4 regions of the Bradyrhizobium sp. B025 genome follow, and region 1 is predicted to be linked to each of the others. Evidence: predicted binding sites of a transcription regulator. Region 1 holds the regulator's gene; each other region holds the start of a gene.

Region 1 (7,123 bases):
CCGTCGTTCGAGCGCCACTCCTCGCCGACCGCAAGACGCACGCGCGTCGGGATCTGCTCGGAGCGCAGGAAATATTCGTGGGCGGCGTCTTCGAGGCTGCCGCCGTCGAGCGCGACCAGACCCTGGTAGCGGCTCATGTCGGGGCCCTGGTCGATGGTCATGGCGAGATGGCCGCGGCCGAGCAGCGCGCCGGAATCCTTCGCCGTGCCCAGGCGCGAGGCGTCAAAGCGGGCATAGGCGCGAAGCTGGTCCGGCGCCTTGTAGTCCACCACCAGGAACGACACCGGGCCGTCGGTCTGGGCCTGGAGGATGAAGCGACCCTCGAATTTCAGCGCCGAGCCGAGCAGCGTCGTCAGCACGATGGCCTCGCCGAGCAGCTTGCCGACGGGCGCGGGATAATCGTGCTTGGTCAGGATGTCGTCGAGCGCCGGACCGAGCCGCACCAGCCGGCCGCGCACGTCGAGCGCGTCGACCTCGTAGGGCAGCACGGCGTCGTCGATCGGAACCGCTGATGGTGCGCGAACCGGGCCTTCTGGCCTGGTTTTCATGTCAGGGGATTGGGAATCCATGGCGGTCTATCTGGGGTCGGTGGGTGGGAAATGGAAGGGGTTCCGGCTGCATCCGGCAATGCAGAATGGACGTATGCAAGGACAGCAACCTCCGCGTCGTCCTGGCGAAAGCCAGGACGACAGTTGCATGCGAGGCGGCCGCCGGGCCTACGCCAAACTTACTTCACCGCGTCAAAACACCAGGCCAGAATGCCCTTCTGCGCGTGCAGGCGGTTTTCGGCCTCGTCGAACACGACCGATTGCGGGCCGTCGATCACCTCGTCGGTGACCTCCTCGCCGCGATGGGCAGGCAGGCAGTGCATGAACAGCGCGTCGGGCTTGGCCAGCGACATCAGCTTGGCATTGACCTGGTATGGCTTGAGCACGTTGTGGCGGTGCTCGCCTTCCTTGTCGCCCATCGACACCCATGTGTCGGTGACGACGCAATCGGCGCCGCGCACGGCGGCTTCCGGATCGGTGCCGAGCATGATCGGCGCGCCTGAAGCCTTGATCCAGTCGCGCATCGCCTTCTTCGGCGCAAGCTCCGGAGGCGTTGCGACATTGAGCTGAAACTTGAAGCGCTCCGCGGCATGCGCCCAGGACGCCAGCACGTTGTTGTCATCGCCGGTCCAGGCCACCGTCCGGCCCTCGATCGGGCCGCGGTGCTCCTGATAGGTCAGAAGGTCGGCCATCACCTGGCAGGGATGCGAGCGCCGGGTCAGGCCGTTGATGACGGGCACGGTCGCGTTGGCCGCAAGCTCGAGCAGGGCGTCGTGGTTGAGGATGCGGATCATGATGGCATCGACATAGCGCGACAGCACGCGCGCGGTGTCGGCGATGGTCTCGCCGCGGCCGAGTTGCATCTCGGCGCCGGTGAGCATGATGGGCTCGCCGCCGAGCTGGCGCATGGCGACGTCGAACGACACCCGCGTGCGGGTCGACGGGCGCTCGAAGATCATCGCCAGCGTCTTGCCTTCGAGCGGCCTCACCGGCTGATGCGCCTTCTGCTTCGCCTTCATGGCGGAGGAGGCATCGAGCATGCTCTTGAGCTCCGACAGCGGGAGCTCGTTGATATCGAGGAAGTGCTTCGGCGACTTGCTCATCAGCTTGCCGCCCGCTTGGTCTGACTGGACGAGATCGCGGCGCAGGCGCGTTCGAGCCGCCCGACGCTGTCCTCGATCTCGGCTTCGGTGACGATCAAGGGCGGCAGGAAACGCACGACATTGTCGCCGGCGCCGACCGTGAGCAGCTTCTCGTTACGCAGCGCCGCGACGAGATCGCCTGATGGCACCACGGCCTTGATGCCGATCAGGAGGCCCTCGCCGCGCACCTCGCTGACGACATCGCCATGACGATCGATCACGGAGGCGAGCTTCTGCTTGAGCAGCAGCGACATCTTCTGCACATGGTCGAAGAAGCCGGGCTTCAGCATGACGTCGAGCACGGCATTCGCCGCCGCGACCGCGAGCGGATTGCCGCCGAAGGTCGAGCCGTGCGAGCCGGGACCCATGCCGGCCGCCGCGTCCGCGGTGGCCAGGATCGCACCGATCGGGAAGCCGCCGCCGAGCGCCTTGGCCAGCGACATCACGTCAGGTGTGACGCCGGTACGCCGATGCGCGAACAGATCGCCGGTGCGGCCCATGCCGGTCTGCACCTCGTCGAAGGCGAGCAGCAGGCCCTTCTCGTCGCAAAGCTGGCGCAATGCCTTGAGGAACGCAGGCGTTGCGGAACGCACGCCGCCCTCGCCCTGAATCGGCTCGATCAGGATGCCGGCGGTCTGCGGACCGATTGCCTTCTTCACGGCCTCGATGTCGCCATGCGGGACCTGGTCGAAGCCATCCATCGGCGGACCAAACCCTTCGAGATATTTTGCAGATCCCGTCGCAGCCAGCGTCGCCAGCGTGCGGCCGTGGAAGGCGCCTTCGAAGGTGATGATGCGGTAACGTTCCGGATGACCCTTGGAGAAGTGATGATGGCGGACCAGCTTGATCACACCTTCCAGCGCCTCGGCGCCGGAATTGCAGAAGAACACGAAGTCCGCGAAGCTTTCATTGCACAGGCGCGTCGCGAGCTTCTCGCCGTCCGGACTCTGGAACAGGTTCGACATGTGCCAGAGTTTTGTGGCCTGCTCCTGCAGCGCCTTGACCAGCGCGGGATGGGCGTGGCCGAGCGCGTTCACGGCGACGCCGGAGGTAAAATCGAGATAGCGATCGCCATTGGTCGCAATCAGCCAGCAACCTTCGCCGCGCTCGAAACCGAGGTCGGATCTGGCGAAAACGGGAAGCAAATGCGGCGCTGCGCTGTTAGTCATGACGATCACTTGATGTTGCGGACGGCCTGAACACGCTCACGCAGCGCACCATTGACCGGCCCGGAAAACGAAACGTGCCGCCTTTTAAGGGCGGCACGTGACACTATCTTATGCCTGGTGAAACCGGTGTCAATGCCGCCCGAAAGCCTCGCGAAACGCTGAATCCGTAGTCTTGCGGAGCCGAAATTGCGGGGTTTTCGCCACGGAACATGTGGAAGCGAGTCGGCGGACTCTTGCGCGTGAGTCACGCCATATTGTAGCGTTTGGCTTGTCAGATACGACATCTCGTGCAGTGTTTCTGATCCTCTAAGTCCTCATGTACCGGCGTAGACGTTCGGGCGTTATCGGCGCGCCCGGCGAGCCTTAAGGGATTCTGACGGCACGGGTTTTTCGAGGCTTAGGCATTCGCCGCGAGGCGCCAGGATGGCAGCCGCACGGCGAGGGAAAGGGTGCAATGACGGTTTTGACCTGGTCCGACGATCGCGTCGAGCAGTTGAAAAAGCTCTGGGAGGCCGGATTATCGGCCAGCCAGATCGCAGCCGAGCTCGGGAACGTGACCCGCAATGCCGTGATCGGCAAGGTACACAGGCTCGGCCTATCCGGCCGCGCCAAGAGCCCCTCATCGGCGGCTCCGCGGCCGCGCAAGGCGCGCCCCGCGCAGCACATGATGCGGGTGAGCCGCCCCATTGCGCGCGGCAACACCGCGCTGGCGCAGGCCTTCGAGGTCGAGGTGGAGGCCGAACCGGTCACCTACGACAACGTGGTGCCGATGAGCCAGCGGCTGTCGCTGCTGGAGCTGAACGAGGCGACCTGCCACTGGCCGGTCGGCGATCCCTCGAGCCCGGATTTCTTCTTCTGCGGCGGCAGGGCGCTGTCGGGCCTGCCCTACTGCGCGCAGCACTCGCGCGTGGCATATCAGCCCGCCGCGGATCGCCGGCGCGCACCGGCGAAGCCCTCGCGGTGAGTTTGTTCTGAAATCGAGCGACGGCCGTCACGCGTTGACGGCCCAACAAACTCGATGTCGTCCCGGACAAGCGCGCCTGAAGCGCGCGCAGATCCGGGACCCATAACGACCGCAAGATGTGGCTACGGGGACTCGGAGTTACCTTCTTCGCGCGACAACCACGCCCTGTGATTATGGGTCCCGGATCTGCGCTTACGCTTGTCCGGGACGACACTGAGAGTGTGGCTGTAGCCCGCTAAACCAACGCCTGCAAACCTTACGTCTGCTCCGCCTTCGCAAAGCGATCATCCAGCGCGTAGCCGGCTCCGCGGACGGTGCGGATGGGATCCTGCTCGCGGCCGAGATTGAGCAGCTTGCGCAGGCGGCCGATGTGGACGTCGACGGTGCGCTCGTCGATGTAGATGTCGCGGCCCCAGACGCTGTCGAGCAGCTGCTCGCGCGAGAACACGCGGCCGGGATGCTCCAGGAAGAACTCCAAGAGGCGATATTCGGTCGGGCCGAGGTCGATCGGCCGGCCCGAGCGCGCGACGCGGCGCTTGTCGCGATCGAGCTCGATGTCGCCATAGGCCAGCACCGTGGCGAGCCGCTCCGGGCTTGCGCGCCGCAGGAGGCCCTTCACGCGCGCCAGGAGCTCCGGCACCGAGAACGGCTTGACGATGTAGTCGTCAGCGCCGGTCGCAAGACCCCGCACCCGCTCGCTCTCCTCGCCGCGCGCGGTGAGCATGATGATCGGGAGCTGCTTGGTCTCGGGCCGGGTCCGCAGCCGGCGGCACAGCTCGATGCCTGACAGTCCCGGCAGCATCCAGTCGAGTACGATCAGATCGGGGATGTGTTCCTTGAGGCGGGTGTCGGCGTCGTCGCCGCGCATCACCGTCTCCACATCATAGCCGTCGCCTTCGAGGTTGTAGCGGAGAAGCTCGGTGAGAGCTTCCTCGTCCTCAACCACCATAATGCGTGCGCCCATGGTGTCGTCGCTCCTTAAGTCTTCAGGTATTCGGGACCGTCGTGGCGAAGGTCGTCATGTCGCCCTTCGGCCGCTTGTCGGTGATCGCCTGGCCCTCGATCATGTAGAACACGGTCTCGGCGATGTTGGTGGCGTGGTCGCCGATCCGCTCGATGTTCTTGGCGCAGAACATCAGATGGATGCAGAACGAGATGTTGCGCGGATCCTCCATCATGTAGGTGAGGAGCTCGCGGAACAGCGAGGTGCAGATGGCGTCGACTTCCTCGTCGCCCTTCCACACCGCCATCGCCGCCGGCAGATCATGCGCGGCATAGGCGTCCAGCACCGACTTGACCTGCTGCTGCACGAGGTCGGTCATGTGCTCGAGGCCGCGGAACAGCTTGAGCGGATGGAAATCCGTCTCCAGCGCCGCGACGCGCTTGCCCATGTTCTTGGCGAGGTCGCCGATGCGCTCGAGATCGGTCGCAACGCGCATGGCGCCGACGATCTCGCGCAGATCGACCGCCATCGGCTGGCGGCGGGCGATGGTGAGCACGGCGCGCTCCTCGATGCGCTTCTGCAGCGCGTCGAGCTCGGTGTCGGTGGCGACGACGCGCTGGCCGAGCGCGACGTCTCGGCGGATCAGCGCGTCGACGGAATCGACGATCATGCGCTCGGCGATCCCGCCCATCTCGGCGACGAGCCGGGTGAGCTCCTGGAGGTCGGTGTCGAAGGCCTTTGCGGTATGTTCAGAACCCATGTCCCGTCTCCTCAGCCGAACCGGCCGGTGATGTAATCCTGCGTGCGCCGGTCGCTCGGCGACGTGAAGATCTTGCTGGTGTCGTCGAACTCGATCAGCTCGCCGAGATACATGAACGCGGTCTTGTCGGAGACGCGCGCCGCCTGCTGCATGTTGTGGGTGACGATCGCGATCGTGTAGTTCTCGGACAATTCCTGGATCAGCTCCTCGACCTTGGCGGTCGAGATCGGGTCGAGCGCCGAGCAGGGCTCGTCGAACAGGATCACCTCGGGCCGCACCGCGACGGTGCGGGCGATGCAGAGGCGCTGCTGCTGGCCGCCGGAGAGCGACAGGCCGGAGGCGTTGAGCTTGTCCTTGACCTCGTTCCACAGCGCGCCGCCGCGCAGCGCCTTCTCGACGCGGTCGTCCATCTCGGACTTCGAGATCTTCTCGTAGAGGCGGATGCCGAAGGCGATGTTCTCGTAGATCGTCATCGGGAACGGCGTCGGCTTCTGGAACACCATGCCGACGCGGGCGCGCAGCAGGTTGAGGTCGAGCTTGCCGTCGAGGATGTTGGTCTGGTCGAGCATGAGCTGGCCGGTGGCGCGCTGCCCCGGATAGAGGTCGTACATCCGGTTGAAGATGCGCAGCAGGGTCGACTTGCCGCAGCCGGACGGGCCGATGAACGCGGTGACGCGGTTGGTGCCGAGCGTCAGGTTGATGTTCTTCAGCGCGTGGTGCTCGCCGTAATAGAAGTTGAGGTTGCGCACCGTCACCTTGGCCGGCGCTTCCGGCAGCAGCGGCGCCTGGGGCAGCCCACCGGCCGCGCTCATCGATACGGAAAGCTCACTCATTTTGCGGTCCTCTCGGCGCCAAGGATGCGCGCGCCAATATTCAGGGCAAGCACGGTAATCGTGATCAGCAGCGCGCCGCTCCAGGCGAGCTGCTTCCAATAGGCGTAGGGGCTCTGGACGAAGTTGTTGATGGTGACCGGCAGGTTCGCCATCGTCTTGTTCAGGCCAAGGCTGAAGAACTGGTTCGACAGCGCGGTGAAGAGCAGCGGCGCGGTCTCGCCGGCGACGCGGGCGGTGGCTAGCAACACGCCGGTGATGAGGCCGGAGCGGGCGGCACGATAGGCGATCCGCTTGATCACCAGCGAGCGCGGCAGGCCGAGCGCGGACGCCGCCTCGCGCAGCGCGTTCGGCACCAGCAGCAGCATGTCCTCGGTCGTGCGCAGCACCACCGGGATGACGATGACGGCGAGCGCGAGGCTGCCTGCGATCGCCGAGAAGCCGCGCATCGGCACCACCACCGCGCCGTAGATGAACAGACCGATGATGATCGAGGGCGCCGAGAGCAGGATGTCGTTGATGAAGCGGATCACCGAGGTCAGGCGGTCGTTGCGGCCGTACTCCGCGAGATAGGTGCCGGCGAACAGGCCGAGCGGCGCGCCAATGCCGACGCCGAGCACGGTCATGATGATCGAACCGACGATGGCGTTGCGCAGGCCGCCTTCGGTCGAGCCCGGCGGCGGCGTGTCTGCCACGAAAATCTCGAGGTTCAGACCGGCGATGCCGTTGTAAAGCAGCGTGATCAGGATCAGCGCAAGCCAGGTGAC
Region 2 (7,123 bases), 150 kb from region 1:
CGATGCAGGCCGCCTGCGCCAGCTGCAGCAAGGTGTCCTTGCCGGCGCCGCTGGGACCGACCACGAGCACGAGCCGGCCAGGGCCGATCGCACCCGCCTCGCCTTGCGCCATGGTCGCGGTCTCGCTCATGCGACCCGGCCTCCTTCGCGCCAGACGCTGCGGACGACGGGAACGCTGCCCGCGATGTGCACCCGGATCAGGTCGGCGCGCTTGCCGACCGCAATCTCACCGCGGTCGAAGAGACCAACCGCCTCGGCCGGCGCTTTCGTTACGGTTCGAACCGCCGCCGGAAGGCTGATCGCGGGCACATGTTCAGGCAATTGCAGCGCGGCCATCAGAAGGCTCGATGGAATGTAGTCCGACGAGAGAATGTCGAGCAGGCCCTCGCGGGCAAGATCGACCGCGGCGATATTGCCGGAGTGCGAGCCGCCGCGCACGACGTTGGGCGCGCCCATCAGGATGTCGATGCCGGCCTGATGCAGGCCGCGCGCGGCCTCGAGGGTGGTCGGGAATTCCGCCACCGAGACGCGATCGCGCACGGCGTCCGCGACATTCTCCTCGGTGGTGTCGTCATGGCTCGCCAGCGGAATGTTGTATTGATGCGCCAGCGCCACGATCTCGCGCATGTTGGTCGCCGCATAAGCCTTCTGATACTCGAAGCGCTTTGCGAACAGCTCGTCGAGCTGGGCATCGGTCTTGCCGCCGTTCTTGCCGCGGTAATAGTCGCGCAGCTTGCCCTCGTCGCGGAACTGGCGCTGGCCGGGCGTATGGTCCATCAGCGACATCAGCTTCACGTCGGGACGGTCGATCAGCTCCTTGGCCTCCTCGACCACACTCGGCATCGGGATTTCGCAGCGCAGATGCAGGAAGTGGTCGGCGCGCAACAAATCAGCGTCGCGCGCGGTCGTGATCGCGGCGGCGAGCACGCCGGCGCGGCCGTCGACTTCCTCGGCGCTGTCCTCGCGCCAGACCCGGAGCGAGTCGAACACGGTCGTGATGCCCGAGGTCGCGAGCTGGCCGTCGTAGGAGACGACGGCGGCGACCGGATTCCAGAACACTTTTGGGCGCGGCACGTAATGCGCCTCGAGATGATCGGTGTGGAGCTCGATCAGGCCGGGCATGATGAGGTCGCCGCCGGCATCCTCCGCACCCGCGGGTGCCCTGCCCTCGCCGATCTCGGCGACGCGCCCATTTGCGAGAGCCAGCCAGCCCTGCTCGATCACCCGGTCAGCCAGCACGATCCTGGCGTTGGCGATCACGGTGTCCTTCGGCTTGGCGTTCATTTCAATTTCCTTCAGGCGGCGGCGGCAAAGCTGGTAACGTCAACAATACGGTCGGCAATCAGATGGCGGATTTCGTCGTCATGGACAATGGCGACCATGGCGACGCCCTGGCGCTTTTTCTCGGCGATCAGCTCGACCACGACGGCGCGGTTGGCGGCATCGAGCGAGGCGGTCGGCTCGTCCAGCAACAGGATCGGCAGGTCGGAGATGAAGCCGCGCGCGATGTTGACGCGCTGCTGTTCGCCGCCGGAGAAGGTCGCGGGCGGAAGCTGCCAGAGCCGCTCAGGGATGTTGAGGCGGTGCAGCAGGGCACCCGCCCTCTGCTGCGCCTCGGTTCGGGCCATGCCGTTCACGATCAGCGGCTCGGCGACGACGTCGATCGTGGCGACCCGTGGCACCGCGCGCAGGAACTGGCTGACATAGCCGATGGTCGCGCGGCGGACGTTGAGCACCTGCCGCGGCTCGGCGGTGGCCAGATCAATCAGCGCGCCGCGATGGCGGATGCCGATGCGGCCGGAATCGCAGCGGTAGTTGCCGAAGATCATCTTCAGGATCGACGACTTGCCGGCGCCCGACGGGCCCGACAGCACGACGCATTCGCCGGGGTCGACGTGGAAGGTCACGCCGCTGACGACAGGCAGCTCGATGCCGCCCTGCAGGTGCATCGTAAAAGTCTTCTTGGCATCAGTGACGTCGATCATGGCGGTCATCAGTGGGCTCATGGCGGCAGAATCGAGGAAACGAGGAGCTGAGTATAAGGCTCACGGGGATCGTCGAGCACCTGGTCGGTGAGACCGGTCTCGATCAGGCGGCCGCCCTTCATCACCATCACGCGGTGCGACAATAGCCGCGCGACCGCGAGGTCGTGGGTGACGATGACGACGGCGAGGTTCAGCTCGGCAACGAGACTGCGCAAGAGATCGAGCAGGCGCGCCTGCACGGACACATCAAGGCCGCCGGTGGGTTCGTCCATGAACACCAGCCGCGGCTCGGTGACGAGGTTGCGGGCGATCTGGAGGCGCTGGCGCATGCCGCCGGAATAGGTCCGCGGTGCGTCGTCGATGCGCGCCGTGTCGATCTCGACGCGGGTGAGCCAGTCGGACGCGGTGTCGCGGATGCGACCGTAGTGATTCCATCCCACCGCCATCAGCCGCTCGCCGACATTGGCGCCGGCCGAGACCGCCATGCGCAGGCCCTGCGCGGGATCCTGGTGCACGAAGCCCCAGTCGGTGCGAAACAGGAAGCGCCGCTCGGCTTCGCCGAGCGTGGCGAGATCGCGGGTGACGCCGTCGCGCATCCGGTAGGTGACGTGCCCGCCGCTGGCCGCGAGCTGGCCCGACAGCAGTTGCAGCAGCGTCGACTTGCCCGAACCGGATTCGCCGACGATCGCCAGCACCTCGCCGGAATAGAGCGAGAACGACACGTCGCGGCACGCGGCGATGCGGCCGTAGGACTTGCTGAGCGAATTCGCAACCAGCAGCGGCTCATCGTTGTCCAGCATGTCGTGATCAGCCATTTGATGTCTCCTGCGCCTTCTCCTTGTACGGCGCAGCGCTCAGGCTGCCGTGATGGCCGGCGGCCTGACGGCCCTCGCAATAATCGGTGTCGGAGCAGACGAACATGCGGCCGCCCTTGTCGTCGGTAACGATCTCGTCGAGATAGGAGTTATCCGCGCCGCACAGCGCACAGGGCGCATTGAAGCGATACGGCTCGAACGGGTGATCCTCGAAATCGAGCGACACAACTTGCGTATAGGGCGGGATCGCGTAGATGCGCTTCTCGCGGCCGGCGCCGAACAATTGCAGCGCCGGGCAATTGTCCATCTTGGGATTGTCGAACTTCGGCGTCGGCGACGGGTCCATCACATAGCGCGCGTTGACCTTGACCGGATAGGCGTAGGCGGTCGCGATGTGGCCGAAGCGGGCGATGTCCTCATAGAGCTTCACATGCATCAGGCCGTATTCGGCGAGCGCATGCATGCGCCGCGTCTCGGTCTCGCGTGGCTCGAGGAACCGCAGCGGTTCCGGGATCGGCACCTGATAGACCAGCACCTGGTTCTCGTTCAGCGCGGCCTCGGGGATGCGGTGACGGGTCTGGATCACGGTCGCCGCGTCGGTCGCCGTCGTGGTGGCGACGCCGGCAGTCTTGGCGAAGAACTTGCGGATCGAAATCGCGTTGGTGGTGTCGTCGGAACCCTGGTCGATCACCTTCAGCACGTCCTCAGGACCGAGGATCGCGGCGGTGACCTGCACGCCGCCGGTGCCCCAGCCATAGGGCATCGGCATTTCGCGGCTGGCGAACGGCACCTGATAGCCGGGGATCGCGATCGCCTTCAGGATGGCGCGGCGGATCATCCGCTTGGTCTGTTCGTCGAGATAGGCGAAATTGTAGGCGGGCGCGTTCATTCCGCGGCCTCCTTCATGGCATCGGGCGCATTGGCCTCGGCAAACTCCTGACGCAGCTTGCGCAGCAGGCCGAGCTCGGACTGGAAGTCGACATAGTGCGGCAGCTTCAGATGCTCGACGAAGCCGGTCGCCTGGACATTGTCCGAATGCGACATCACGAATTCTTCATCCTGCGCCGGCGCGAGCGCCTCTTCGCCGAGCTCGCGGGCACGCAGCGCGCGATCGACCAGCGCCATCGACATGGTCTTGCGCTCGCTCTGGCCGAAGGCGAGGCCATAGCCGCGGGTGAAGCAGGGTGCTTCCGTGGCAGAACCCTTGAACTGGTTGACCATCTGGCACTCGGTGAGCTCGATCGAGCCGAGCGGCACGGCGAAGCCGACGTCCTCGGCGGAGAATTCGACCTCGACCTCGCCGAAGCGGATCTCGCCGGCGAAGGGATGGTTGCGGCCATAGCCGCGCTGGGTGGAATAGCCCATCGCCAGCAGGAAGCCTTCGTCGCCGCGCGCGAGATTTTGCAGGCGCAGGTCGCGGTCGGCCGGGAAGTTCAGCGGCTCGCGCGTGAGATCGCCGACGCTGGCGCCGGCCTCGGCCTGCGGCGAGGATTCGATCAGCCCATCGCGGCCCAGGATATCGGTCACGCGCGGCGTCGGCGCGGTCGAGGCTTCGGCCGTCGCCGGCGCGTCCGGCACAAATCCCTCCGCGAGCGAGGGATCGAGCAGGCGGTGCGTATAGTCGAAGGTCGGCCCGAGGATCTGGCCGCCGGGAATGTCCTTGAAGGTCGAGGACACCCGCCGCTGCACGCGCATGGCGCCGGTGTCGACCGGCTCGCTCGCACCGAAGCGCGGCAGGGTGGCGCGGAAGGCGCGAACCAGGAAGATCGCCTCGATCAGATCGCCGCGCGCCTGCTTGATCGCGAGCGCTGCGAGCTCACGGTCATAAAGCGAGCCTTCGCTCATAACGCGGTCCACGGCCAGACCAAGCTGCTCCGAGATCTGGTCGAGCATGACTTCCGGCACGCTTTGATCGCCGCGCCGCGCATTGGCGAGCAGGCGATGGGCGTTCTCGATGGCGCGTTCGCCGCCTTTGACTGCGACATACATGCTTCAGCTTTCCTTGCTCACGACCCGCGTGGTGCGGGGGATCGCGACCACGGCGTCATCGGCGACCAGCACCACGTCGATGCCGCGCGGAAACAGCGCCTCGTTGACACGCAGCCGCTCGAACAGGTCGGCGGGCTTGATCGAGGCCCGGAGCGTCGCGACGCCGTCGATGCCGGGGCCGCGCAGCTCGAAGCCCCGCCCCGCGTCAAGGCTATCGACCTGGAGGATCAACGTGGTCGACCGGTCCGGGTATTCGCTGGTGCCAAGCGCGAAGCGCTCGAGCGCCGGAAGCAAGGCGCCATCGCTGATCAGGGCAAAGCTCGCGATCGAGGAGTCCTGAATCACCGGCGCGCCGGTGTGGAACTTGAGCCATTTCACGACTTCCGAGCTTTCCGACATCCGCGCATCGAGCCAGAGCGGCGTGTCGTGATCGAACAGCGTCAGCGCGATCGCGGCGGCGCCGCGCATCATCGGCCCGGGTGTGCCCGCCATCGGCACGATGCGCTGGACCGAACCCGGCCGCGCCATCGCGTCCATGACCGAGCGAAAGGTCGATTGCGCCGACAGCACCTTGTCGGCGAACCCCGGCGGCAGTTCCGCAATCGTGGTCATGATCTCACCCCTCACCGCGCACCATGGTGTAGAAATCAACCTTCGTCGCGGCGGTCTCGGCCGCCGCCTGCTTGCGCCGGATCGTAAGCTGCTCGCGCAACGGTGCGATAACGTCCCGCTCGACCGATGCGGAAAAATCCCGCGACTGCACCAGCGCATCGCACAGAGCGATCAGCCGCGCCTTCTCACCGTCGCGTCCGAGCGTGTAGCCGAAGCCGACCTCGCCGCTCGCGAGCCGCACCGCGGCACGCGACACCGTGGCTTCGCCGAGGTTGAACGGGGCGCCGTCGCCGCCGACCCGGCCGCGCAGCATGACGAGGCCGTTTTCCGGCGCGCGCAGATCCTGATGGGCCGGGAGGGCGAAAGCGCGGAGGCGAGCGGCGATCTCGCCCGCCTCCGCGTGCGCCAGCACGGCCATCGCGGCCTTGCGCTGGGCTTGCTGATTGTTGTGCCGCGTCACCCGATCCACCGAACTTGCCGAACTCAAGTTGTCTATGATAGTAGACAACTTCATACGGAAGCGCCATGACTGTTTCGTGACAAGCGTGTGATTTTCGGGCTAGGCTGACCGGCGATATGAGCATGCAGGACACCGCCTCCACGGGCGTCGCGCTATGGCGCCTCGTTGCCGACGGCATCGAGCGCGGCATCGCCGACGGCCGCTTCGCCGCCGGCGACAAGCTGCCGGGCGAGATGGAGATCGCCGAGACCTATCGCGTGAATCGCCACACCGTGCGGCGGGCGCTGGCAGCCCTTGCCGAGCGCGGCCTGGTGCGCGCCGAACGTGGCAGCGGCACCTATGTCGAGGCGCAGCGCATCGCCTATCCGCTGCGCTCGCGCACGCGCTTCTCGGAGATCGTCGGTGCCGGCGGCCGTGAGCCGCGCGGGCAGTTGATCGAGGCGTCCGACGACGTCGCGACGCGCGAGCTGGCGCGCGAGCTGGGCCTGAAGGTCGGCGCCCCGCTGGTGCGGATCGAGGCGATACGCCTAGCCGACCGCACCCCGATCTGCGTCTCCACGACGTGGCTGTCGGCGGAGTTGTTTCCGGGTGCGGGCAGCGTGTTTGCCGCAACGCGCTCGATGACGAAACTGCTCGAACACTTCGGCGTCCGCGACTATCGCCGCGGCGCGACCCGGATCACCGCCGGCATCGTCGACGCGACCGACGCTGCACGGCTCGATCTGCCGCTGGGACGGCCGATCCTCGTGGTCGATGCCACCGACCACGGTCTCGACGGCAAGCCGCTGGTGACGAAGCATTCGCGCTTTGCCGCCGAGCGGGTGGAGTTTCTGGTGGAGAACGGCTGAGATGCAGCTCGCTCTTCCCCCCGCAAGAGGAGGAGGAAGAGCAGCGCCTGCTACTCCTGCATCATCTCGCCGCTGCCGCCGAACTCGGCGGGGAAGTCCTTCAGCTTGGGCAGGCCGTCGCGCATCGGCAGCACCGTCTCGGCGTAGTTGACGTGGACGCCGGGCGTGAACGCCAGGGTGGGGATGGTGGCGGTGAAGACGTCGGTCAAACCGAGCGGCGGGTGATTGGTCATGAGATGGCCGCCGCACTTCCTGCAATATTTGCGCTGGCTGAGCGGCGTCTTGGCGAAGGTCTCGACGTGCTGCGCGCCCTCGGTGATGCGCACCGCGTCAGGCTTCCACAGGCTGAAGGCGTTCACCGGCCCGCCGGACCAGGACCGGCAGGAGCCGCAATGGCAATAGCCCATCGCCTCC
Region 3 (7,123 bases), 2.4 Mb from region 1:
GTTCGGGGCGATCGTTCACATCCGCCATGAACGCGGCAAGCCCATCACGATCGGCCTTGGGCATGGTCAGACCGAGCTTGGAGCGACGCCACAAGACGTCCTCTGGAAAACGCGCCCATTCGTGGCTCATCAGATAACGCACCTCGGCGCCGGTCAGCTCAGGGCCAAAGGTTGGGCCAAGCTCATCGCGCGTCCTGGCCTCGCCAAGCACGGCCGGCAGTCGCGAGCCGTAGGCCGCGACCAGGCGTTGGGCCTCCGGCTCCGAGAGAAAGCGCCAGCGATCGCGTGCGAGGTCGACTTCGGTGTCGAAACGGTCCCAGGCGAAATCGCCGCCGGGGAGTACCGCCCCGGCGGTCCAGGGCGGCGACATCGGATAGAACGGCGTCAGCCGCGTCACCGCCCGCTCCGCACGCAGGCGCGAAGTAGTGACATCGCCGCCAAACATCGTGATCAGCGGCGCCTTGCGCCGGCGCGCATGGAACAGCGCCGTGCCGTCGCGTCCTCGCGCGGACGCCAGCGTCAGGTTGACGCCCGAGACCGTCCGGACCACGTCGGTCGGGGCGACGCGCTCGCGGAAATAGCGGCTGGCCGCTTCGCAGAGATAGCTGACGTCGGCGCCCGGCATCGCGACGATCGCAGGATCGCCGGTGAAAGCGTGCGTGACCGTGCCGATCAGCGTGAAATCGCGCTCGAGGGGCCGGGCGAAGATCAGCCGTCCATCATTGTTCTGGAAGACGTAGACGTTCTCGGAATCGAACAGCCGCGGCACGATGATCTGGCTCATCTGCATCGCGGCCATGGCGGGCTGCGGCTCCCGCAGCACGGTGTCCGCCACCATCGACGTCCAGCCACCGGTGGCGTTGGCCAGCGCCCGCGCCGTGATCGTGCGGCGGTGGCCGCGATCGACCACTGCGAGGCGCCATGTGTCGGTTCTGTCAGCGCGCACGCAGCGTGCCCCGGTATGGATCGCGGCGCCGCGTTCGGCGGCATCCAGCGCCGTGAGCACCACCAGGCGGGAATCGTCAACGACACAGTCCGAATATTCGAACGCCGTGCCGAACGGACGCTTCAGCGCGTTGCCGACCGGATGATGCGTAATGTCGAGGGTCGCTGATGGCGGCAGGCCACCCCGGTTCGTGAGGCCGTCATAAACATACAGGCCGGCCCGCAGCAGCCATGGCGGACGCTCCTCGGAATGGGCGGGAATCACGAAGCGCATCGGCCGGACCAGGTGCGGCGCGATCCGGAGCCAGATCCGGCGCTCGGCGAGCGCCCGGCGCACCCGCCAGAACCCGCGGCGCTCCAGCACCGACAGATCGCCATGAATCAGCCGCGGCGTCGCCGACGAGGCGGCACCGCCGAGATCGCCCTGCTCGAACAGAATGACCCGCAGGCCGCGGCCGGCCGCATCGCGCGCGAGGCTGACACCGTTCAGGCCGCCGCCGATGATCGCAAGGTCGTAATCCGCCATGAAGCCGTCGAGAGCGAGCGAAACGAAGCGCTCCCATCACTAGCCGGTCTTGAGCGCAAGCTCCATGGCTTCGGCGCGGCCGACGAGGCCGGCATACTTCCCGATCGGCAGTGGCTTGCCGAGCAGGTAGCCCTGCACGCCGTCGCAGCCCTCCTTGGCGAGGAAGGCGAGCTGGTCGAGCGTCTCGACGCCCTCGGCGATGATGGACATTTCGAGGCCGTGGCCGAGATCGATGACGGCGCGCACGATCGCCGCCGATTGCGGGTTGCGGCCGAGATTGATGATGAAGGCGCGGTCGATCTTGATCTTGTCGAACGGAAACGCCTGGAGATAGCTCAGCGAGGAATAGCCGCTGCCGAAATCGTCCATGGAGATGCGCACGCCGAGCGCCTTCAGCCGGCGCAGCAGCGCCAGGCCCCGGTCGAAATCCTCGATCAGCACGCCCTCGGTGATCTCGAGTTCGAGCCGGCCGGGCGCCAGGCCAGTTTCGATCAGGATCGAATGGACCAGCCCGACCACGTCGCCGTGCATGAACTGCGCCGGCGACAGATTGACCGCGACCTGGAGCGGCTTCGGCCAGGACGCCGCCTCGCGGCAGGCCTCGCGCAGGATCCACTCGCCCATCTCGACGATCAGGCCGCTCTCCTCGGCGATCGGGATGAATTCGGCCGGCGAGACCTGGCCACGCACCGGATGCTGCCAGCGCGCCAGCGCCTCGAAGCCGATGATCTCGCTCTCGGCGACGCTATGGCCGGCGGCCCCCTGCGGCTGGAAGGCGAGCGAGAGCTCGCCGTTCTTGATCGCCATCGACAGGTCCTGATGCAGCACGCGGCGATCGCGGATCTGCTGGTCCATCTCCGGTTGGTAGAGGCTGATCGTGCCGCGCGATTTCTGCTTGGCGCGGAACAGCGCCGCACCGGCATTGGCGAGCAACGAGGCGCCGTCGGCGCCATTGTGCGGGAAAATCGACATGCCGGTGGTGGCGCCGGCACGGACTGGCCGGCCGTCGATCTGGAATTCCCGCGCGACGGCTTCGCCGAGCTGCTGCGCCAGCGCAAGACCCGCCTCCGGCTGCTTGCCGTCGATGATCAGGCCGAACTCGTCGCCGGACAGGCGCGCCACCACGCCGCCGCGCGCGGAGTCCTGGAGCCGCTGGGCCACCTCGATCAGGAGCTTGTCGCCGAGCGCATGGCCGAAGACGTCGTTGACCTCCTTGAGGCCGTCGAGATCAACGCAGAGGACGGCGAACTCCTCGCCGGTGCCTTCGCAGGCCTCGATCATCTGGGTCAGCGCCTGCAGGAAGGCGGCACGGTTCGGCAGATCGGTGAGGCCGTCGTGATAGGCCATGTGCGCCATGCGCGACTCGGTCTGCCGGCGGTCGGTGACGTCTTCGTGGGTCTTGATCAGGTATTGCGGCTCGCCGGCATCGCTGAGCACGGTGGCGCGCCGGGTCAGGAACAGCCGCAGGCCGTCCTTGGTGGAGATCGGGTGCTCCTCGGTGATCATCCCGCGCTTCTTGATCGCAGCCTCGTCGCGCGCGATGATCAGCTTGGCTTCCTTGGGATTGAAGATGTCGGACGCGGTCAGGCCCGTGGCTTCCTCGCGCCTGCGGTTGAGGATCGTCTCGGCGCTGCGGTTGGCGAGCAGATAGCGGCCGTCCTTGACCTGCTCGACGATCAGCGCCACCGGGATGTTGTCGACGACGAGCTCGAGGAATTTCTTGGTGCTCTCCAGCTCCTGCGACAGTGAGCGGCGGTCGGTGATGTCCTCGAACACGAGCATCAGGAATTCGGGCTTGTTGTTCTCGTTGCGGACCACGATCCGGATCGAGGCAACCATGCGCCGTTCACCGCCGCGGTCGACCTCGAACTCATTACGGAACTGGCCGTCCGGCGAATTGAGCGCCGCCCGGTCGGTCGCCTCGATGCTGGCCGCTGAGACGGGGGCAAACAGCTCGCGCGCGTTCTTGCCGACGACCTGGTCCCGCGTAAACCCCCAGAACCGCTCATAGGCGGTGTTGGCGAAGATGTAGCAGCCGTCCTCGATGTTCTTCGCAGCAACGCAGGCCGGCACGTTGTCGAGCACCGTTTCCAGGAACTGCTTGGTCGAGGCGAGCTGCCGCGACAGCCTGCGCTCCTCGCTGACGTCGAGATGCGTCGCCACCGAGCCGCCGTTCGGCAGCACAAAGTATTTTACCAGGATGGCCCGGCCGTCAGGCAGTTCGGTGATCAGACCGTTGCCGCTTGCCGCCTTCTCGTAGAATTCCTTATCGGAGACGCCACCAAGGACCCCGCGCTTGCGCCGCAGCTCGAGGATGTCGTGGCCGTTCATGTCGGCCCACAGATCCGACCGTGACAGGCCATAGATCTCGAGATAGCGGTCATTGCAGAAGATGACGCGCCGCTGCGCATCGGTCATCACCACGCCCTGGTTGAGATTGTTCATGGCGGAGGAGACGAAGGCGTTGCGCCGCAGCTGCAACCGCCTGGTCCGGCGCAGCGCGGAGTGGATCCACAACGCGATTGCCACGAGGAACGCACAGACGACGATGCCCCCGATCAGGGCTTCCCAGATCAGGTTGGGATCGAGGTTGTCGAGCGAGCTCGGCGGGGCGAAGCTGTCCGACAGCGCAAAGGCACGCGCAGGCGCGACCGTGCCGGCCAGGCACACGACGGCCTGCACAGCAATCAGAATCGTGCTGTCCGCGTGCCAGTTCTTCTCAGCCATCAGCCACCCGCGATTTCAACGTCGGATTGTCTGGCCTCACGGGTTTGGATCGGGTAAACGCCTGTACGCGCAACAGAAAAATGTCACGTTAAATACGGCAATTGCCCTGACATGATAAATGCTTCCTTAACGGAAAATCACCCCGCGCCCTCGTTCCCGGGCTTGATGCCACCGGCGCTTCCAGCGGACCTCCTGCACAACCATGGATAGGGTCGACTGCATCGTCATCGGAGCCGGCGTGGTCGGGCTCGCGGTGGCTCGAAAGCTGGCCCAGGCCGGGCGCGAGGTCATCGTGCTCGAGGAAGCCGAGGCCATCGGCACCATCACCTCCTCGCGCAACAGCGAGGTGATCCATGCCGGCATCTACTACCGCGCCGGAAGCTGGATGGCGCGCATGTGCGTCAACGGCAAGCACGCGCTCTACCGCTACTGCGGCGAGCGCGGCATCCCGCACAAGAATTGCGGCAAGCTGATCGTCGCGACCAATGCGAAGGAAACCGAGAAGCTGCAATCGATCAAGGCGCACGCCGAGGCCAATGGCGTGCTCGACATGCAGTTGCTCACGGGCGAGGCCGCACGCGCGCTGGAGCCGGCGCTCGCCTGCGACGCCGCGCTGCTCTCGCCCTCGACCGGCATCATCGACAGCCACGCCTACATGCTCTCGCTGCGCGGCGAGGCCGAGGAAGCCGGCGCGGCCTTCGCGTTTCACACCCCGCTGATCCGTGCCAAGGCGGCCGCCGGCGTGATCGAGGTCGAGGCCGGCGGCGCGGCACCGATGGCGCTGCAATGCAGCCTCCTCGTCAACGCTGCGGGCCTCGCGGCGACAACGGTGGCGCGCAATATCGACGGCATGCCGCTGGACCGGATTCCGCCGGCCTATCTCGCCAAGGGAAATTACTTCAGCTGCAACGCCAAGGCGCCGTTCTCGCACCTGATCTATCCGGTGCCCGAGCCCGGCGGCCTCGGCGTGCATCTGACGCTGGACATGGCGGGGCAGGCGCGTTTCGGCCCTGACGTCGAGTGGATCGAGACGATCAACTACGAGGTCGATCCGTCACGCGCCGAGCGCTTCTATCCGGCGATCCGGAGATACTGGCCGACGCTGCCTGACGGCGCGTTGATGCCGAGCTATTCGGGCATCCGCCCGAAGATCGTGCCGCCGGCGGTCGCCACGCAGGATTTCCTGATGCAGGGTCCGCGCGATCACGGCGTGGCAGGCCTGATCAACCTGTTCGGCATCGAATCGCCGGGACTGACGTCCTCGCTCGCGATCGCCGATCACGTCGCCGAGCTCGCAAATATCTGAAGCGTCTTCAAGCGAAGCGGATACCACTTCGCGCAAAGAAGAAAACGCGTCCAAACAAGAAGCCGGAGCTATTTCCGTTCCGATTCCGTCGGAACGGAAATAGCTCTGGACGCCGCGCAAATGTCCTTGCGCGGCTTCGCATCTTCCAACAGGGATGAGCGCAACAGCACTCACCCCTGCCTGAAGGGGTACGATCAAACTCGACGCTGAATACGGGGTTTACTAGTGAAGCGTGTCGCCAGTGTGCTTCAGACGCTCGATCTGGTCCTTGACCATCAACTTCCGGCGCTTCAACTCAACAATTTGCAGGTCGTCTGTTGAAAGGTGCACGAGAGCTTCGTGCAATTCGTTTTCGAGAGTTTTATGCTTCCGTTCCAATTCAACCAGATGTGCCTGAATTGTCATTCGAAACCTCCTCGGTAGGGGTGACCTTGGATTCGATCCGGACGACGAAGTGTACATCACCGATTCGTTCTGTCGATGGATATCCGTCGTCGCCTTGTCATTTTTGAAAATTCATATGTAACGAAGCGTGAGTAAGGAACCGCGCTGGGAAAAATCCATGATATCAATGCGCTTGCGCAGCGCCGCAGCGAACCGTCGAAATATCTTGCGAGAGATCGGTGAGCGACGGCCCGAGATCGCTTGCGGTCACGGCGCGCAAGGACGATAATTTCCACAGGGCATCCACAGCCTTAATCTCACGACTATCGGTTTTTCGGCCACCGCAGACATGACCCATGAAGACGAGAGCGAACTCGAAGCCGAGCTCGCCCGGTTGCAGCAGGAACACCGAGATCTCGACGCGGCGATCGATGCACTGCATCAATCGCCTGCCCCCGACCTATTGCGGTTACAGCGGCTGAAGAAGCGCAAGCTGTTGTTGCGCGACCGCATCGCCTTCATCGAAGACCAGATCACGCCCGACATCATCGCCTGATCCCCAGCGGGCTTTTCGCGGCGGGGCGAGCCGGGTGAATCCTCTTGACTCCAAAAGAACAAAATAGGAACATTCAGGCACCAAACGCCCCCAGGAAACGCCCCAGAGAAACGCCCAAGGAACCTAGCAAGGACAACGCAGATGTCGGCAACCGCCCTTTTGGACAACAGCCATTATGAACAGGCCTGCGATCAGGCGATCGCGATGTGCGACGGCAATCTGCGCAGCACCATCAAGGCGCTGATCATGGCCAACGAATATCTGGAGGCGGAGCTCGAGGAATTGCAGGCGGCGATTTCAGCCGGCTGCATTCCGGAGACCTCTCGCAGCAAGGCGCGGAGCAGCGCCGCCTGATGTTGATGATCGGAGCAACGCCATGTCGGACGTCACCTACTACGTTGCAATGCCCTTCCTGATCGATGACGACGGATCGCCGGTCGCCGGCGCCGCGGAGGAATGTCAGTCCTCGACGGCCGCGCTGCGGCGCGCCGAAATTCTGGCGCGCGGCGCGGGCCACATCGGCGCGGTCGCATTTTGCCGCAGCGGCGATCCCATGACCGGCGAATTCGGCGACGCGACGCTGCTGCGCAAATTCGGCAACGTGCCGGAAGATCTGGCCACGTTGTAGGGCATTTATTGTTTTGAGCATGATCTCCGCGCAAACGCGTTTCGCATTTGT
Region 4 (7,123 bases), 3.4 Mb from region 1:
GGCCTTTGAGGCCTGCGGGCGACTTTCAGGGGAACGCCGAAGGGACCGGGTGCGGGATCGATGCAGGCACTTTACGCTCAGCTACTGGTGGGACTGATCAACGGCTCGTTCTACGCGCTGCTCAGTCTCGGGCTTGCCGTGATCTTCGGCATGCTCAACATCATCAATTTCGCCCACGGCGCGCTCTACATGATGGGCGCCTTCGTCGCCTATTTCCTGCTGAACAATGATTATCTCAGTATCGGCTACTGGCCGGCATTGATCGTCGCTCCGATCGTCGTCGGCATCTTCGGCATGATCCTGGAACGGACCATGCTGCAATGGCTGACCGGGCTTGACCATCTCTACGGCCTGCTGCTGACCTTCGGCATTGCGCTGATCGTGCAGGGCGTGTTCCAGAACTATTTTGGATCGTCGGGCCTGCCTTATGCCATTCCTGACCAGCTCAAGGGCGGCATGAATCTCGGCTTCATGTTCCTTCCGGTCTATCGCGGCTGGGTCGTCGTGTTCTCGCTTATCGTGTGTCTGGCGACCTGGTACCTGATCGAGAAGACGCGGCTCGGCGCTTACCTCCGCGCCGCGACCGAAAACCCGACGCTGGTCCGCGCCTTCGGCATAAACGTGCCGCGCATGATCACGCTGACCTACGGTCTCGGCGTCGGCCTTGCCGCGCTCGCCGGCGTGCTCTCGGCGCCGATCAACCAGGTGCGGCCGCTGATGGGCGCCGACCTCATCATCGTCGTGTTTGCCGTGGTGGTGATCGGCGGCATGGGATCGATCATGGGCTCGATCATCACCGGTTTCGCTCTCGGCGTGATCGAGGGCCTGACCAAGTATTTCTACCCCGAGGCCTCCAACACCGTCGTGTTCGTGCTGATGGTGCTGGTGCTCTTGGTGAAGCCATCGGGATTGACGGGAAGGGCGGCCTGATATGACAGCCTTGACGGACGATACGCTGCGGGCGACCCCGCGCGCGATGCGTGACGAGATGATCGTGTTTGCGGTGATGGCGCTGCTGCTGGCGTCGGTGCCGTTCACGGGGGTCTATCCGTTCTTCGTGATGCAGGCGCTGTGCTTCGCGCTCCTCGCCTGCGCCTTCAACCTTCTGATCGGCTATGGCGGCCTGCTGTCGTTCGGCCACGCGATGTTCTTAGGCACAGCCGGCTATTGCAGCGCGCATGCGCTGAAGGTGTGGGCGTTGCCGCCGGAGCTCGGCATCCTCGTCGGCGTCGCCGGTGCTTTCGTGCTCTCGATCGTGACCGGCTACATCTCGATCCGCCGCCAGGGCATCTATTTCTCGATGATCACGCTGGCGCTGTCGCAGCTCCTGTACTTCATCTACCTCCAGGCGCCGTTCACCCATGGCGAAGACGGCATTCAGGGCATTCCGCAGGGGCACATGTTCGGCGTCCTCGATCTCTCCAAGCCGACGGTCCTGTACTACGTCGTGCTGGTCGGCTTCCTCGCCGGCTTCCTGTTGATCTTCCGCATCATCAACTCGCCGTTCGGCGAGGTGTTGAAGTCGATCCGCGAGAACGAGCAGCGCGCGATCTCGCTCGGCTACCGGACCGACCAGTACAAGTTCCTGGCCTTCGTCCTGTCGGGCACGCTGGCCGGCTTCGCCGGATCGCTGAAGGTGTTCGTGGCGCAAAATGCCTCGCTCACCGACGTACACTGGTCGATGTCGGGCGAAGTCGTGCTGATGACGCTGGTCGGGGGTCTCGGGACCATCTTCGGACCCGTGGTCGGCGCCTTCGTGATCATCGCCATGCAGCAATATCTGGCGAGCTTCGGCCAATGGGTGACGGTGATCCAGGGCTCGATCTTCGTGATCTGCGTGCTCACCTTCCGCCGCGGCGTCGTCGGTGAAATCGCGCATTACTTCCGGCGTTCGCTCTAAGTAATTGATTTAAGGTCAATTTACCCGCTTCGTGAAAGTGGTGGATGATCCGGCACCGCGGGCGTGAGGTGGCACGCGCGCGGACCGAAAATGGTCTATGACAGTTTCGTGACGGCCCTTCCGGGCCGGGCCATTTCCAACCGGTAGTCTATCCCCATGATGCGATGGTTTCGCGCTTTCCTGCCCAAGGAAGAACGGTTCTTCGACCTGTTCGACCGACATGCCCAGACCGTGATCCAGGGCTCGATCGCGCTCCAGGGCATGCTCAACGGGGGCGAGGAGACGCCGGTCTATTGCCAGCGCGTCAACCAGTTCGAGAACGATGCCGACAACATCACCCGTGAGGTGCTGACGGCGGTGCGCCGCACCTTCATCACGCCGTTCGACCGCGGCGACATCAAGAACCTCATCACCTCGATGGACGATGCCATCGACCAGATGCAGCAGACCGCCAAGGCCGTGATGCTGTTCGAGGTCCGCGCCTTCGAGCCGCCGATGCGCGAGATCGGCGGGCTTCTGATCGAATGCGCCAATCTGGTCGGCCGTGCGCTGCCCCTGATGCAGCAGATCGGCAAGAACGTGGCCATGCTGACCGCCATCACGGAAGAGCTGACCAAGCTCGAGGGCCGGGTCGACGATCTCCACGACATCGGGATGAAGGAGCTGTTCCTCAAGCACCGCGACGGCAACGCGATGGATTTCATCGTCGGTGTCGAGATCTACGACCATCTCGAAAAGGTCGCCGATCGCTTCGATGACGTCGCAAACGAGATCAACAGCATCGTCATCGAGCAAGTGTAGCGCATGATCCGGAAAAATGTGCAGCGGTTTTCCTTCGCGACAAACGCGGAACGCGTTTGCGCGGAGATCATGCGAAAACTTTAAGGCAGGGGCCTCGCCGTGGATGCTGCGTTGGGTCTTCCCGTCCTGGTCGGACTGATCGCCGTCGCGCTGCTGTTCGACTTCTTGAACGGCCTGCATGACGCTGCCAATTCGATCGCGACCATCGTCTCGACCCGCGTGCTGCGGCCGCAATTCGCGGTGTTCTGGGCCGCTTTCTTCAATTTCGTCGCCTTCATGGTGTTCGGGCTGCACGTCGCCCAGACCATAGGCACCGGCATTATCGATCCCTCAATCGTCGATGCCCACGTGATCTTCGCGGCGCTGGTCGGCGCCATCGTCTGGAACCTCGTGACCTGGGCGCTCGGCATCCCGTCTTCGTCGTCGCATGCGCTGATCGGCGGGTTGTTCGGTGCCGGCGTGGCCAAAGCCGGGATTTCGGCGGCGGTCTGGAGCGGATTGTCCAAGACGGTGATCGCCATCGTGCTGTCTCCGCTGGTCGGCTTCCTGCTGGCGATGCTGCTGGTTGCGATCGTCTCCTGGGCCTCGGTGCGATCGACGCCCTTCGCCGTGGATCGCGCCTTCCGCATCCTGCAATTCGCCTCCGCCTCGCTCTATTCGCTCGGCCATGGCGGCAATGACGCGCAGAAGACCATGGGCATCATCGCCGTGCTGCTCTATTCACAGGGCCATCTCGGCAGCGAATTCTCGGTGCCGTTCTGGGTCGTGCTGTCCTGCCAGGCCGCGATGGCGATGGGCACGCTGATGGGCGGCTGGCGCATCGTCCGCACCATGGGCCTGCGCATCACGAAACTGACGCCGATGCAGGGCTTTTGCGCCGAAACCGGCGGCGCCGCGACCCTGTTCATGGCGACCTTCCTCGGGGTTCCCGTCTCGACCACCCACACCATCACCGGCGCCATCGTCGGCGTCGGCGCCGCCCGCCGCCTCTCGGCGGTGCGCTGGAACGTCGCCAGCTCGATCGTCTATGCCTGGGTGATCACGATGCCGGCCTCGGCGATCGTCGCCGCGCTGACCTGGTGGGCGGTCAGGATTTTCGTCAAGTAACGAGCTTCAGCCCGATGATACCGGCAACGATCAGTCCGATGCTGGCCAGGCGAAGCGCGGTCGCCGGCTCGCCGAACAGGATGATCCCGAGCGTCGCCGTGCCGACCGCGCCGATGCCGGTCCACACCGCATAGGCGGTCCCGACGGGCAGCGATTTGAGCGCGAGCCCAAGCAGGATGACGCTGCCCGCCATCGCCGCGAGCGTGATGACGGAGGGAACAAGCCTGGTGAAACCCTCGGTGTATTTCAGGCCGATCGCCCAGGTGATCTCGAGAAGACCGGCGACGAACAGGATGCTCCAGGCCATGACGACCCTCCATTCAAGGCAGGGTCGTCCCCGCGGCTGATATGCTGGTGGATAGGAGGGCCGTCCCTCCCAAACGGCGATATGGGGCTGGCCGAAGGGCTCCGCAATTACCAAATCAGGCTTGATCCGGCCCATTTTCCCTGCCAAACGCTCCCGCCATGTCCGACATCGCCACCACCACAGCCGAATCGCCGGCCCGTTCCCCGCTTGCCGCTGAAGTGGCGCGGCGGCGCACCTTTGCGATCATCTCCCACCCCGACGCCGGCAAGACCACGCTGACCGAAAAGCTGCTGCTGTTCGGCGGCGCCATCAACCTCGCCGGTCAGGTCAAGGCCAAGGGCGAGCGGCGCAACACGCGCTCGGACTGGATGAAGATCGAGCGCGAGCGCGGTATCTCGGTCGTGACGTCCGTGATGACCTTCGAGTTCGAGGGCCTCGTGTTCAACCTGCTGGACACGCCGGGCCACGAGGATTTTTCGGAAGACACCTATCGCACGCTGACGGCCGTCGATTCCGCCGTCATGGTCATCGACGCCGCCAAGGGCATCGAGGCGCGCACCCGAAAACTGTTCGAGGTCTGTCGCCTGCGCGACATTCCGATCATCACCTTCATCAACAAGATGGACCGCGAGAGCCGCGACGTGTTCGAGCTGCTGGACGAGATCGAGAAGACGCTGGCGCTCGACACCACGCCGATGACCTGGCCGGTCGGCCGCGGCCGCGACTTCCTCGGCACCTATGACGTCGTCAATGGCGGCGTGCGCCTGCTCGAAGGCGGCGGCGCCAAGACCGGCGCGGCGCAGCAGATCGAGATCGAGGAGCTCGCCAAGCTCAACGCCAATCTCGACGTCTCCGCGGTGAAGGACGAGCTCGAGCTCGTCACCGAGGCTTCAAAACCGTTCGAGCTGGAGGCGTTTCGCGAGGGCCACCTGACGCCGGTCTATTTCGGCAGCGCGCTGCGCAATTTCGGCGTCGGCGACCTCCTGGAGGGCCTCGGCAAGTTCGCGCCCGAGCCGCGTGCGCAGGAGAGCGACCAGCGCAAGGTCGAGGCGACCGATCCGCGCATGAGCGCCTTCGTGTTCAAGATCCAGGCGAACATGGATCCGAACCACCGCGACCGCATCGCCTTTGCGCGCCTGTGCTCGGGCAAGCTCAGCCGCGGCATGAAGGCGAAACTGGTGCGCACCGGCAAGAGCATGCCGCTGTCGAGCCCGCAATTCTTCTTCGCGCAGGACCGTTCGGTGGCGGATGAGGCCTTTGCCGGCGACGTCGTCGGCATTCCCAACCACGGCACGCTGCGCATCGGTGATACCCTGACCGAGGGCGAGGATTTCAACTTCGTCGGCGTGCCGAGCTTTGCGCCGGAAATCGTCCGCCGCGTCCGTCTCACCGACGCGATGAAGGCGAAGAAGCTGAAGGAAGCGCTTCAGCAGATGTCGGAAGAGGGCGTCGTCCAGGTATTCCGCCCGCGCGACGGTGCACCGGCGCTGGTCGGCGTGGTCGGCGCGCTCCAGCTCGACGTGCTGAAGGCACGGCTGGAGGCGGAATATTCCCTTCCGGTCGAGTTCGAAGTCAGCGAGTTCCAGCTTGCGCGCTGGGTTTCTTCAGACGATCGCAAGAAGCTCGACACTTTCATCGCCGCCAACACCTCGAGTATCGCCGACGACGTCGATGGTGATCCCGTCTATCTGGCGAGGAACGAGTTCTATCTCGGCTACACCAGGGAACGCGCCGAGGGCATCGAGTTCACCAACGTCAAGGACGTCAAGAAGAAGGGATAACGCGCGCCAAGGCCGCCTAAACGCGAGCATGTGAACGCGCGCGCACTTGACGCTTTCGCGACCAATGCCACCTTTCGTCCACAGTGGCATTGTGAGCTCGCATACCATGTGGCGCGGCATTCTCCTTCTTATACTGCTGGCGATATCGACGGTGGCCGCCGACGCGCAGCGGCGCCAGATCAATCCCATCCCGTTTGCGCATGAACCGTGCAGCGTGCTCGACAACCGGCCCTGCACGCCGTCCTATTGCAGCCCGCTCGAGCCCGGGCCCTGCATTCCCGAGATCGACTATCCTTACGGCCAGAATCTCCAGCTCACGATCGTCAGCGTGCCGTCCGAATCCGACCGCGCCAAATACCGGAAGCCGGATCACGATCTCGATACGATCGGCGACCTCTTCGCCGAATTGCGCACTTGCTGGTCGCCGCCAGCGGACAACGCGCGGGCCGGCATGCAGATGTCGGTGCGCTTCAGCTTCAACAAGGCGGGCGGCCTGATCGGTCCGCCACGCCTCACATACGCCACCGCGGGCGTCCCGGCCGACACCCGCACGACCTATCTGAACGCCATCGATGCTTCGCTGAAGGCCTGCTTGCCGCTGAAATTCACCAGCGGTCTCGGCGGCGCCCTGGCAGGGCGGCCGATCGCGATCCGCTATGTCGACAATCGGCAGCTCGGCAAGTAGCGCATCGGTTGCGACCGACCGCCAATCGATGCTACGCCAGAGGCGGGCGCTGGTTGAGGGGAGGATGTCGTGGGTCTGCTGGTCATGATCCTGGGGCTGGTGCTGTTTTTCGCGGCCCATGTCTTCACAACGAAACGCGAGGCGCGCGCGCAGGCCATCGCGAGGCTGGGCGAGGGGACCTACAAGATCCTTTATGCGCTCGTCTCACTCGCGGGGCTCGCGCTGATCATCTGGGGCTTTGGTCATTACCGTGCGACCGGCTGGATCGACGTCTGGTATCCGCCGAAGGCGATGAAGCACATCACGCTCGCGCTGATGCTGCCCGCGGTCATCCTAGTTGTCGCGTCATACCTGCGCGGCCGCATCTACGCGACGCTGAAACATCCGATGCTGGCCGGCATCAAGCTGTGGGCGGCCGCGCATCTCCTCGCGAATGGCGATCTCGGTTCCATCATCCTGTTCGGCTCGTTCCTGGGCTGGGCGGTGTTTGACCGCATTTCGTTGAAGCATCGCACTGACGCTGGCGGCCCGCCGATTCCGGT

Evidence for each region. Region 1 encodes PhoB, which activates phosphate uptake and scavenging genes when phosphate is short. Its sites were predicted from a motif close to TGTCATNNANCTGTCAT; they were not measured.
Region 2: phnF (phosphonate metabolism transcriptional regulator PhnF) is a predicted target of PhoB. The motif match lies at 5,927-5,943, and genes of this name have one in related genera.
Region 3: ACE10W_RS33080 (YdcH family protein) is a predicted target of PhoB. The motif match lies at 5,994-6,010, and genes of this name have one in related genera.
Region 4: ACE10W_RS17535 (DUF47 domain-containing protein) is a predicted target of PhoB. The motif match lies at 1,998-2,014, and genes of this name have one in related genera.

Annotation. Positions count from the first base shown of each region.
Region 1 is NZ_CP170150.1:470,918-478,040, reverse strand. It holds gene ACE10W_RS02145 (Hsp33 family molecular chaperone) at 1-569, opposite strand, end outside; gene argF (ornithine carbamoyltransferase) at 728-1,651, opposite strand; gene ACE10W_RS02135 (aspartate aminotransferase family protein) at 1,651-2,859, opposite strand; gene ACE10W_RS02130 (GcrA family cell cycle regulator) at 3,314-3,823, shown strand; gene phoB (phosphate regulon transcriptional regulator PhoB) at 4,080-4,787, opposite strand; gene phoU (phosphate signaling complex protein PhoU) at 4,810-5,526, opposite strand; gene pstB (phosphate ABC transporter ATP-binding protein PstB) at 5,538-6,359, opposite strand; gene pstA (phosphate ABC transporter permease PstA) at 6,356-7,123, opposite strand, start outside.
Region 2 is NZ_CP170150.1:622,380-629,502, reverse strand. It holds gene phnN (phosphonate metabolism protein/1,5-bisphosphokinase (PRPP-forming) PhnN) at 1-130, opposite strand, end outside; gene ACE10W_RS02925 (alpha-D-ribose 1-methylphosphonate 5-triphosphate diphosphatase) at 127-1,284, opposite strand; gene phnL (phosphonate C-P lyase system protein PhnL) at 1,296-1,994, opposite strand; gene phnK (phosphonate C-P lyase system protein PhnK) at 2,003-2,800, opposite strand; gene ACE10W_RS02910 (alpha-D-ribose 1-methylphosphonate 5-phosphate C-P-lyase PhnJ) at 2,793-3,689, opposite strand; gene ACE10W_RS02905 (carbon-phosphorus lyase complex subunit PhnI) at 3,686-4,789, opposite strand; gene phnH (phosphonate C-P lyase system protein PhnH) at 4,793-5,401, opposite strand; gene phnG (phosphonate C-P lyase system protein PhnG) at 5,406-5,870, opposite strand; gene phnF (phosphonate metabolism transcriptional regulator PhnF) at 5,978-6,709, shown strand; gene ACE10W_RS02885 (GFA family protein) at 6,760-7,123, opposite strand, start outside.
Region 3 is NZ_CP170150.1:7,017,836-7,024,958, forward strand. It holds gene ACE10W_RS33065 (glycerol-3-phosphate dehydrogenase) at 1-1,471, opposite strand, end outside; gene ACE10W_RS33070 (EAL domain-containing protein) at 1,511-4,198, opposite strand; gene ACE10W_RS33075 (NAD(P)/FAD-dependent oxidoreductase) at 4,401-5,504, shown strand; gene ACE10W_RS33080 (YdcH family protein) at 5,727-5,909, opposite strand; gene ACE10W_RS33085 (YdcH family protein) at 6,238-6,444, shown strand; gene ACE10W_RS33090 (hypothetical protein) at 6,586-6,798, shown strand; gene ACE10W_RS33095 (hypothetical protein) at 6,821-7,072, shown strand.
Region 4 is NZ_CP170150.1:3,828,336-3,835,458, forward strand. It holds gene ACE10W_RS17525 (branched-chain amino acid ABC transporter permease) at 61-930, shown strand; gene ACE10W_RS17530 (branched-chain amino acid ABC transporter permease) at 932-1,900, shown strand; gene ACE10W_RS17535 (DUF47 domain-containing protein) at 2,057-2,701, shown strand; gene ACE10W_RS17540 (inorganic phosphate transporter) at 2,801-3,808, shown strand; gene sugE (quaternary ammonium compound efflux SMR transporter SugE) at 3,801-4,115, opposite strand; gene ACE10W_RS17550 (peptide chain release factor 3) at 4,274-5,896, shown strand; gene ACE10W_RS17555 (hypothetical protein) at 6,003-6,581, shown strand; gene ACE10W_RS17560 (NnrU family protein) at 6,651-7,123, shown strand, end outside.